Linked DNA regions of Azotobacter salinestris. The protein of the gene in region 2 interacts with the protein of the main gene of each other region in a pairwise test. Links are inferred from orthologs where the notes say so. Each region holds a gene or a part of one and is shown on either strand. Other genes may lie near its edges.

Region 1 (3,160 bases), 2.5 Mb from region 2 along the record:
CTTGTCGCCCAGCTTGACACTCACGCTCTTGACCACCCCGGCCTTGGGGCTGGGAACTTCCATGCTGGCCTTGGCGGACTCCAGCACCACCAGCCCCTGCTCGACCTCGATGAGGTCGCCGGTCTTGACCAGCAGCTCGATGACTTCCCCATCGCCGCCGATATCGGGTACGCGGATGATTTCGCTCACGATGGCTCTCCTCAGCAGTCCAGGGGGTTGCGCTTGTCGGGGTCGATGCCGAACTTGGCGATGGCCTCGGCCACCACCTTGGGTTCGATGTCGCCGCGATCGGCCAGCGCTTCCAGCGCGGCCAGCACGACCCAGTAGCGATCCACCTCGAAGAAATGACGCAGCTTCTTGCGGGTGTCGCTGCGGCCGAAGCCATCGGTGCCGAGCACCTTGTATTCGCGGCTCGGGACCCACTGGCGGATCTGGTCGGCGAACAGCTTCATGTAGTCGGTGGAAGCCACCACCGGACCCTTGCGGCCGTTCAGGCACTGCTCGACGTAGCTCAGCTCCGGCTTCTGTTCCGGGTGCAGGCGGTTGTGGCGCTCGACGGCCAGGCCGTTGCGGCGCAGCTCGTTGAAGCTGGTCACGCTCCACACGTCGGCGGCGATGTTGTAGTCCTCGCGGAGGATCTTCGCCGCCTCGCGCACTTCGCGCAGGATGGTGCCGCAGCCGAGCAGCTGGACGTGGTGCGCGGCGTCGCGCTTGTCCTCCTCGAGCAGGTACATGCCCTTGACGATGCCTTCCTCGACGCCTTCCGGCATGGCCGGCTGGGCGTAGGCCTCGTTCATCGCGGTGAGGTAGAAGAAGACGTTCTGCTGCTCCTCGGTCATCTGACGGATGCCTTCGCGGATGATCACCGCCATCTCGTAGGCATAGGTCGGATCGTAGCTGCGGCAGTTGGGGATGGTCGAGGCGAGGATGTGGCTGTGACCGTCCTCGTGCTGCAGGCCTTCGCCGTTGAGCGTGGTGCGTCCGGCGGTGCCGCCGACCAGGAAGCCGCGCGCCTGGCTGTCGCCGGCCGCCCAGGCCAGGTCGCCGATGCGCTGGAAGCCGAACATCGAGTAGTAGACGTAGAACGGCAGCATCGGCTGGTTGTGGTTGCTGTACGAGGTCGCCGCGGCGATCCAGCTGGACATGGCGCCGGCCTCGTTGATGCCTTCCTCGAGGATCTGGCCCTTCTTGTCCTCGCGGTAGAACATCACCTGGTCCTTGTCCACCGGCTCGTAGAGCTGGCCGACCGAGGAGTAGATGCCGAGCTGGCGGAACATGCCCTCCATGCCGAAGGTGCGCGCCTCGTCGGGGATGATCGGCACGATGCGCGAGCCCAGCTCCTTGTCCTTGACCAGTTGCGCGAGGATCCGCACGAAGGCCATGGTGGTGGAGATTTCGCGGTCGCCGGTGCCGTCGAGGATCGCCTTGAGGGTGTCCAGCGGCGGGGTCGGGATGCTGATGCTCTTGTTGCGGCGCTGCGGCACGAAGCCGCCCAGGGCCTCGCGGCGGCTGCACAGGTACTTCATTTCCGGGCTGTTCTCGTCCGGCCGGTAGAACGGCAGGCTTTCCAGCTCCTCATCCTTCAGCGGGATGTCGAACTTGTCGCGGAACAGCTTGAGGCTCTCGACATCGACCTTCTTCACGTTGTGGGCGATGTTCTTCGCCTCGCCGGCACCGGTGCCGTAGCCCTTGATGGTCTTGGCGAGGATCACGCTCGGCTGGCCCTTGTGGTTGACCGCCTGGTGATAGGCGGCATAGACCTTGTAGGGGTCGTGGCCGCCACGGTTGAGCTTCCAGATGTCCTCGTCGGACATGTCCTTGACCATCTCCAGCAGCTCGGGGCGCGCGCCGAAGAAATGCTTGCGCACGAAGGCGCCGTCTTTGGCCTTGTAGTTCTGGTAGTCGCCGTCGACCACCTCGTCCATGCGCTGCTGCAGCAGGCCGGCATGGTCCTTGGCGAACAGCGGGTCCCAGAAGCGGCCCCAGACCACCTTGTTGACGTTCCACTGGGCGCCGCGGAACACGCCTTCGAGTTCCTGGATGATCTTGCCGTTGCCGCGTACCGGGCCGTCGAGGCGCTGCAGGTTGCAGTTGATGACGAAGATCAGGTTGTCCAGCTTCTCGCGGCCGGCCAGGGCGATGGCGCCGAGGGATTCCGGTTCGTCGCACTCGCCGTCGCCCATGAAGCACCAGACCTTCTGCTTGCCGGGGGCGATGAAGCCACGGTCTTCCAGGTACTTCATGAAGCGCGCCTGGTAGATCGCCTGGATCGGGCCCAGGCCCATGGAGACGGTGGGGAACTGCCAGAAGTCCGGCATCAGGTGCGGGTGCGGGTAGGAGGACAGGCCATTGCCGTCGACTTCCTGCCGGTAGTTTTCCAGCTGTGCCTCGCTGAGGCGGCCTTCGAGGAAGGCGCGGGCGTAGACGCCGGGAGAGGCGTGGCCCTGGAAATAGATCAGATCGCCACCATGTTCGGCGGTCGGCGCCTGAAAGAAATAGTTGAAACCGATATCGTAGAGGGTGGCGCTGGAGGCGAAGGTGGAGATGTGGCCGCCCAGGTCCGGGTCCTTCTTGTTCGCCCGCATGACCGTGGCCAGCGCGTTCCAGCGCACCAGGGAGCGGATGCGGCGCTCCATGAACAGGTCGCCGGGCATGGGCGCTTCATGGGTAACCGGAATGGTGTTGCGATAGGGCGTCGTGATCGCGTAAGGCAGTTGGGCGCCCGTGCGGGTGGCCAGCTCGCCCATCCGGGTCAGCAGATAGTGGGCGCGGTCTTCGCCTTCTTGATCGAGGACGGATTCGAGCGAGTCCAGCCACTCCTGGGTCTCGATGGGGTCAAGGTCTTGCATGTCTTGCATGTCTTGCTCCATAGCGGAAGGCCTCCCTGAGTTGGGAGCCTGGATGCGCTGCCGGCCTTATGGGCGGCAGCGGGATTGTTGTTAGTGGGGTCGGCGGGTGATCCGACTGTCTTGTAGTTTTACTACAAAACAATGGCGCTTTCAGCCCCCTCCCACGGATTTTTGTAAAATTACCCCGCGGGTCGGACTCAGCCGCTTGCGGAAAGTCTGGCCGATACAGGACATGAGCATGAGCCTACCTACGCTGATCGCCCTTCCCCCCTCGCTGGAAACCCTGGCCAACCGCGCCCTGGAGGCGTTCG
Region 2 (6,086 bases):
TGCTCGGCACGCCGGTGGGCGAGCTGCTGGCCTTCGCCGGGCTGGACGAGGAACGCATGGACCGACTGATCATGGGCGGTCCGATGATGGGCTTCACCCTGCCCTCGCTCGACGCACCGCTGATCAAGACCGGCAACTGCCTGCTGGCGCCGACCCGCAGCGAGCTACCGCCTCCACCACCGGCACTGCCGTGCATCCGCTGTGGCGCCTGTTCCGATGTCTGTCCGGCCAGCCTGCTGCCGCAGCAACTGCATTTCTTCGCCCTCGGTCAGGAGCATGAACAGCTCAAGGCATACAACCTGTTCGACTGCATCGAATGCGGTGCCTGCGCCTATGTCTGCCCCTCCACATTGCCGCTGGTACAGTACTACCGCGCGGCCAAGGCGGAAATCCGCGAGCTGGAGCAGAAGCATCACAAGGCCGAGAATGCCCGGCAGCGCTTCGAGCTGCGCCAGGAGCGTCTGCGCAAGGCCGAGGAGCAGAAGGAGGCCGAACGCCAGGCCCGTGCCGAAAAGGCCGCGCGGGCCAAGGCGGTACAGGCGGAGAGCACCTCGGTGCCCCATCAGGAAGTCCCGCCTGCCGGCCAGCCGGCCGGGCTTTCCGACCTTCAGAAGAAGCTGAAGATCGAGGCGAGCATGGCCCAAGTCGCCCTGAGAAAGGCCGAGAAGCAGCTCGCTGCCCACGCCGCGCCAGAGCTGGAAGCCCAAGTCGCCGAGCTGCGTGCCGCGGCCAAGGCGGCCCAGAAAGCCCTTGAGGCCGCCGTGGCCGCTGCTCCGGCGGCACCGCCGGCGAGCGACGATGCTGCCCTGAAGAAAGCCAAGATCGAACTGGCGATGAAGCGTGCCGAACTGAAAAAGGCCGAGAAAGGCGGTGCAGACGACAGCGAACTGACGCGCCTGCACGAGGCCCTGGCCGGGGCCGAGCGCGCCCTGCATGCCGCCGAGGAGGCTTCGGACAAGCCCGCACCACAAGTGGTGCGCACGGAAAAGCGCCCCATGGATGAGAAGTTGCGAGCCTTGAAGACCGAACTCGCGTTCGCACTCGCCGATCTGCGCAAGCTGGAGCGCAACGAGGCGGTCGATCCACCCGCCTTGGAGTCGGCCCGGACGCGCCTGGCGGAAGCCGAACGCCGGCTGGCGGAACACCAAAGCGAATAACCCGGCAGCGGCCGTTTCTGGCAATCAACCAGTTAGCCTGATAGCCGCGCCCCCAGGCAAGTACACAACGGAGCGCCAATGGCCCTGCCTCGCATCACTTCGCCCCATGCCACGGGCAGCAACCGTACCCGCCAGGTCATGCAGCAGGTGCTGGTCGCCACCCTGCCCGGTCTGCTGGTGCTGACCTGGCTGTATGGCTTCGGCACCTTGGTCAATCTGCTCTGGGGAAGTGCCGTAGCGCTCGGTCTCGAGGCGGCCGTTCTGCACCTCCGGCAACGCCCTGTCGGCTTCTTTCTCAACGACTGCAGCGCTGTGGTCACGGCCGTGCTGCTGGCCCTGGCCCTTCCGCCCTACTCGCCTTGGTGGCTGACCCTGACGGCCTGCAGCTTCGCCATTCTGTTCGGCAAGCACGTCTATGGCGGGCTGGGGCAAAATCCCTTCAACCCGGCAATGGTTGGCTATGTGGTGGTACTGATCTCCTTCCCGGTGGAGATGACCGCCTGGCCGGCTCCCCATGTCGTCGGGCTGGCCGATGGTCTCCAGCAGATCCTCGGCATCGCTGCCCTGCCCGATGGCTGGAGTCAGGCCACGGCCTTGGATACACTGAAAACCAATCGAAGCCTGACGATGGACGAACTCCGGGCGCAAAATCCGGCATTCGGCAACCTGGGGGGCCGGGGAGCAGAATGGGTCAACCTGGCCTTCCTCGCCGGCGGACTGTTCCTGCTCCGGCGTCGCCTGTTCGGCTGGCACGCGCCGCTCGGCATGCTCGGTGCGCTGTTCGTCATGAGCCTGCTGTTCTGGAACGGCTCGGGCTCCGACTCCAACGGCTCGCCACTGTTTCACCTGCTGAGCGGTGCGACCATGCTGGGCGCCTTCTTTATCGTCACCGACCCGGTAAGCGGCGCGACCAGTAACCAAGGGCGGCTGATTTTCGGAATCGGCGTCGGCATCCTGGTCTACGTGATTCGCACCTGGGGCGGTTATCCGGATGCGGTGGCCTTCGCCGTGCTGTTGATGAACCTGGCTGCACCGACCATCGACTATTTCAGCCGTCCGCGCACCTATGGGCATCGCAAGGCGGAGCGCGGCTTCAAGGTGGGAGACTGAACCATGCCCGCGCCTGAAATCGGTCGCTCGATGTTGAAGAATGCTCTGGTATTGGGGCTGTTTGCAGTAGTTACGGTCGGTGGTGTCACCCTGCTCCAACAGGGTACGGCCGACCGGATCCAGGCCGCTGAGCGCCAGGCTCAGGTTCGTGCCTTGGGCGAGATTCTCCCGAGCGGCAGCTACGATAACGATCTACTCGCCAATACCGCCTTGCTCAACGAGCCGTTGCTCGGCCATCGCGGGCCGCAGCCGGCCCATCTCGCCCGCAAGTATGGACAGACCACTGCAGTGATCTTCCGAGCCACGGCTCCCGACGGCTACAGTGGAGCTATCCATCTGCTGATCGGTGTCCTGGCCGATGGGCGACTGGCTGGAGTACGGATCATTGGCCACCGGGAAACACCTGGACTGGGAGATCGCATCGAACTGGCCAAGGATCCTTGGATTCTCGGCTTCAAGGGTAAATCCCTTGGAAATCCGGATGACTCCGGATGGGCTGTGAAGAAGGACGGCGGAGCTTTCGATCAGTTCGCCGGAGCCACCGTCACGCCGCGGGCCGTGGTCAAGGCAGTTCACCAGGCCTTGCAGTATTTCCAGGCCAACAAGGCGGCACTTCTGAACGCACAGCTCGTCGAGCGGCAGGGGAATAAACCATGAGCAATCCGAGCTATCGTGAACTGAGCTTCAACGGGCTCTGGAAGAACAATCCGGCGCTGGTTCAGCTGCTCGGACTTTGTCCTTTGCTCGGTGTAAGCAACTCGACCGTCAATGCCCTGGGGCTCGGACTGGCCACGGTGCTGGTGCTGGGCTGCTCGAACGTGGCCGTATCGCTGGTGCGCAGAGTGGTAAATACTGCTGTACGTTTGCCGGTCTTTGTGATGATCATCGCTGCGCTGACCACCTGCATCGAACTTCTGATGCAGGCCTTCACCTACGAGCTCTACCAGATCCTCGGCATCTTCATTCCATTGATTACGACCAATTGCGTGATACTCGGTCGCGCCGACGGCTTCGCTGCCAAGCATTCTCCCCTGCTGGCCGGTTTCGACGGATTGATGATGGGGCTAGGTTTTGCCGCAGTGCTGGTCATGCTGGGCGGACTGCGCGAGCTGTTCGGCACTGGCGGATTATTTGCCAACATGCATCTGTTGTTTGGCTCCGCAGCAACCGAGTGGCATATCGTGCTGGTCGACGACTACAAGGGATTTCTGCTGGCCATATTGCCGCCCGGGGCCTTTATCGTCCTCGGCCTTCTCATTGCACTGAAGAACCGGATCGATGAACATCGCGCCGAGCGGGCCAAGGCCATGCAACCACACGCTCCCGCCCCCAGCCGTCGGGTACGGGTTACCGGGGTGATCGAGTAAATCCAACCTGAAATCCACTACTCATGAACGCAGCCAAACGTCGGGAGATCTTTCGCCGCTTCCAGGAAGACAACCCAAGCCCTACCACAGAACTGGTCTACAGCACGCCGTTCGAGCTGCTAATCGCGGTGATTCTCTCTGCTCAAGCTACCGACGTCGGGGTAAACAAGGCTACTGCCAAGCTCTTTCCAGTGGCCAACACCCCAGAAGCCATACTCGCCTTGGGAGTTGCGGAGCTGAGCGAGTACATCAAGAGTATCGGCCTGTTCAATAGCAAGGCCAAAAACATCATCGAGACTTGTCGCCTCCTCATCGAGAAGCACAACAGCCAGGTTCCGGACAATCGAGAAGCGCTGGAGGCGCTGCCCGGAGTCGGCCGCAAGACAGCCAATGTGGTGCTCAACACGGCCTTCGGGCACTTCACCATGGCGGTGGATACGCACATCTTTCGGGTAAGCAATCGTACCCACATTGCGCCAGGCAAGAATGTACTGGAGGTCGAGCGCAAACTGGTCAAACTGGTGCCCAAGGAGTATCTCCTGGACGCCCATCATTGGCTGATCCTGCATGGCCGCTATGTGTGCAAGGCTCGCAAGCCGCTATGCGGCAGCTGCCGCATCGAAGACCTGTGCGAGTACAAACACAAGACATCTAACGATTAGCCTTTCATTTCAAATGTGCCGGATCAATTGAAAAAATCTTTTTTACCCTCTCAGGCTTTGCCGCTATAAGAAGCGCCATAGCGCCCGTAGCCTGGAGTGAACAATATGGCCACCGATAAAGCCGATATTGAACTGGATGATGACTTCGTCGCTGAAGAAGCAGATGACGCTGGAGCCGAAGTTGAAGCAGCCAAGACCAACCTGACCAAGCGCCGAATCATAGATAACTACCTTGAAGAACGCCGCCTGCAAAAAGACCTTGCCGACTACGACTTTGATATATGAGCTCAGCCTCTAAACTTGGTACTCTTTGGGAGTGAGCTTGCTTTCAGCCATGTGCTTCAGATTGATCCGCTCCTGAAAGCCCTGTATTCCTTAATTCCTACCCGGTGAGGCAGAGGCGGCCTTACACGAAAAGGGCCCTTTGCCTCCTCCCTATCCCTTCTACAGCTTCAAGAGCATGATCGGCTATTAGCCAAGGTATCGAATGCCATGGCTATGATTTGCCTCTTTGGGCTACTTCTTCCTAAAATTTTCTCTGAGCATCCCATCCATATAAGGACTAGACATGCGCCTTCTACACACCATGATCCGTGTAACCGATCTTGAAAAGTCAATAGATTTCTACACTCGGGTCTTGGGCATGAGCCTTCTCAGAAAACATGATTACCCCGGAGGAAAATTCACTCTAGCCTTCGTTGGATATGGGAAAGAAGAAGAAAATGCTGTCATTGAGCTGACATATAACTGGGGCGTTGATAAATATGAAATGGGCAGCGCCTTCGGACATATCGCCATTGCTGTCAATGACGCCTATAAGGCTTGCGAAGATATCAAGCGAAACGGCGGGAATGTGATCAGAGAAGCCGGCCCCATGAAACATGGAACAACGATTATTGCGTTTGTGACTGACCCAGATGGCTACAAAATCGAGCTTATTCAGGAAAGCCAAGCCTGAATAAATAAGGAAATTCCTAAACTGCGCCGGAGTATAAAAATTCATGCCGGTGCATCAAACGTAAGCCGCACCATAGCTCAGAGAGGGGAGTACGGTGTGTTTTTTCTCTAGATGTTCGGCCTTGCAGTGTGGTGGCATGCTTGGTATTCACCATTACAGGGAGTCGTTATAAGACAGATACTTTATGGCTACGCCACGGCCACTTACGCCATCCGAACTGTAATACAGCGATCGAAAGCTTTGATTCAGACGCTGAGCAAAAGCTATGGCCTGAACCCGAAGACGGTTCGGCCGCGCCGCGAGGGCTGCTCGCGCAAGCAAGAACCCCCGAGCCGGATGACGGCTCGGGGGTTCGGAAAGGGCGCTTGACGATGACCTACTCTCGCATGGGGAAGCCCCACACTACCATCGGCGATGCGTCGTTTCACTGCTGAGTTCGGGATGGGATCAGGTGGTTCCAACGCTCTATGGTCGTCAAGCAATTCGGTGGGGAGGTCGCTGTGCGGCGCCCTCCCGTATCGGGCATGTGATATCGGTGTCGCGGTGCTCTTGCGGTTCAGGCGAATCTTCGGTTCTGTCGGCTTCGACCCCACCCGCTGCCGCAGCGTGCTGCGTGCAGATTGTTTGGGTGTTATATGGTCAAGCCTCACGGGCAATTAGTATGGGTTAGCTCAACGCCTCACAGCGCTTACACACCCCACCTATCAACGTCGTAGTCTTCGACGGCCCTTCAGGGAGCTCGAGGCTCCAGTGAGATCTCATCTTGAGGCAAGTTTCCCGCTTAGATGCTTTCAGCGGTTATCTTTTCCGAACATAGCTACCCGGCAGTGCC

What was found. The genes of interacting proteins can lie anywhere in the genome.
Region 1: the proteins of nth (region 2) and aceE interact in binary tests that used the Escherichia coli proteins (3 or more experiments, as listed by UniProt). The link is inferred for Azotobacter salinestris from one-to-one orthologs.

Annotation. Positions count from the first base shown.
Region 1 is NZ_CP045302.1:1,960,038-1,963,197, reverse strand. It holds aceE (pyruvate dehydrogenase (acetyl-transferring), homodimeric type), read right to left. Parts: upstream 2,850-3,160; coding sequence 201-2,849; downstream 1-200. Other genes in the region: glnE (bifunctional [glutamate--ammonia ligase]-adenylyl-L-tyrosine phosphorylase/[glutamate--ammonia-ligase] adenylyltransferase), read left to right, coding at 3,088-3,160; aceF (dihydrolipoyllysine-residue acetyltransferase), read right to left, coding at 1-189. UniProt on the Escherichia coli protein: Component of the pyruvate dehydrogenase (PDH) complex, that catalyzes the overall conversion of pyruvate to acetyl-CoA and CO(2).
Region 2 is NZ_CP045302.1:4,425,651-4,431,736, reverse strand. The notes cover bases 2,637-5,476. They hold nth (endonuclease III), read left to right. Parts: upstream 2,637-3,657; coding sequence 3,658-4,296; downstream 4,297-5,476. Other genes in these bases: gloA (lactoylglutathione lyase), read left to right, coding at 4,865-5,254; GCU53_RS20815 (PA3496 family putative envelope integrity protein), read left to right, coding at 4,402-4,581; GCU53_RS20825 (electron transport complex subunit E), read left to right, coding at 2,921-3,634; rsxG (electron transport complex subunit RsxG), read left to right, coding at 2,637-2,924. In the rest of the region: electron transport complex subunit RsxC, read left to right, coding at 1-1,157; GCU53_RS20835 (RnfABCDGE type electron transport complex subunit D), read left to right, coding at 1,236-2,267; more of rsxG, read left to right, coding at 2,271-2,636. UniProt on the Escherichia coli protein: DNA repair enzyme that has both DNA N-glycosylase activity and AP-lyase activity. The DNA N-glycosylase activity releases various damaged pyrimidines from DNA by cleaving the N-glycosidic bond, leaving an AP (apurinic/apyrimidinic) site.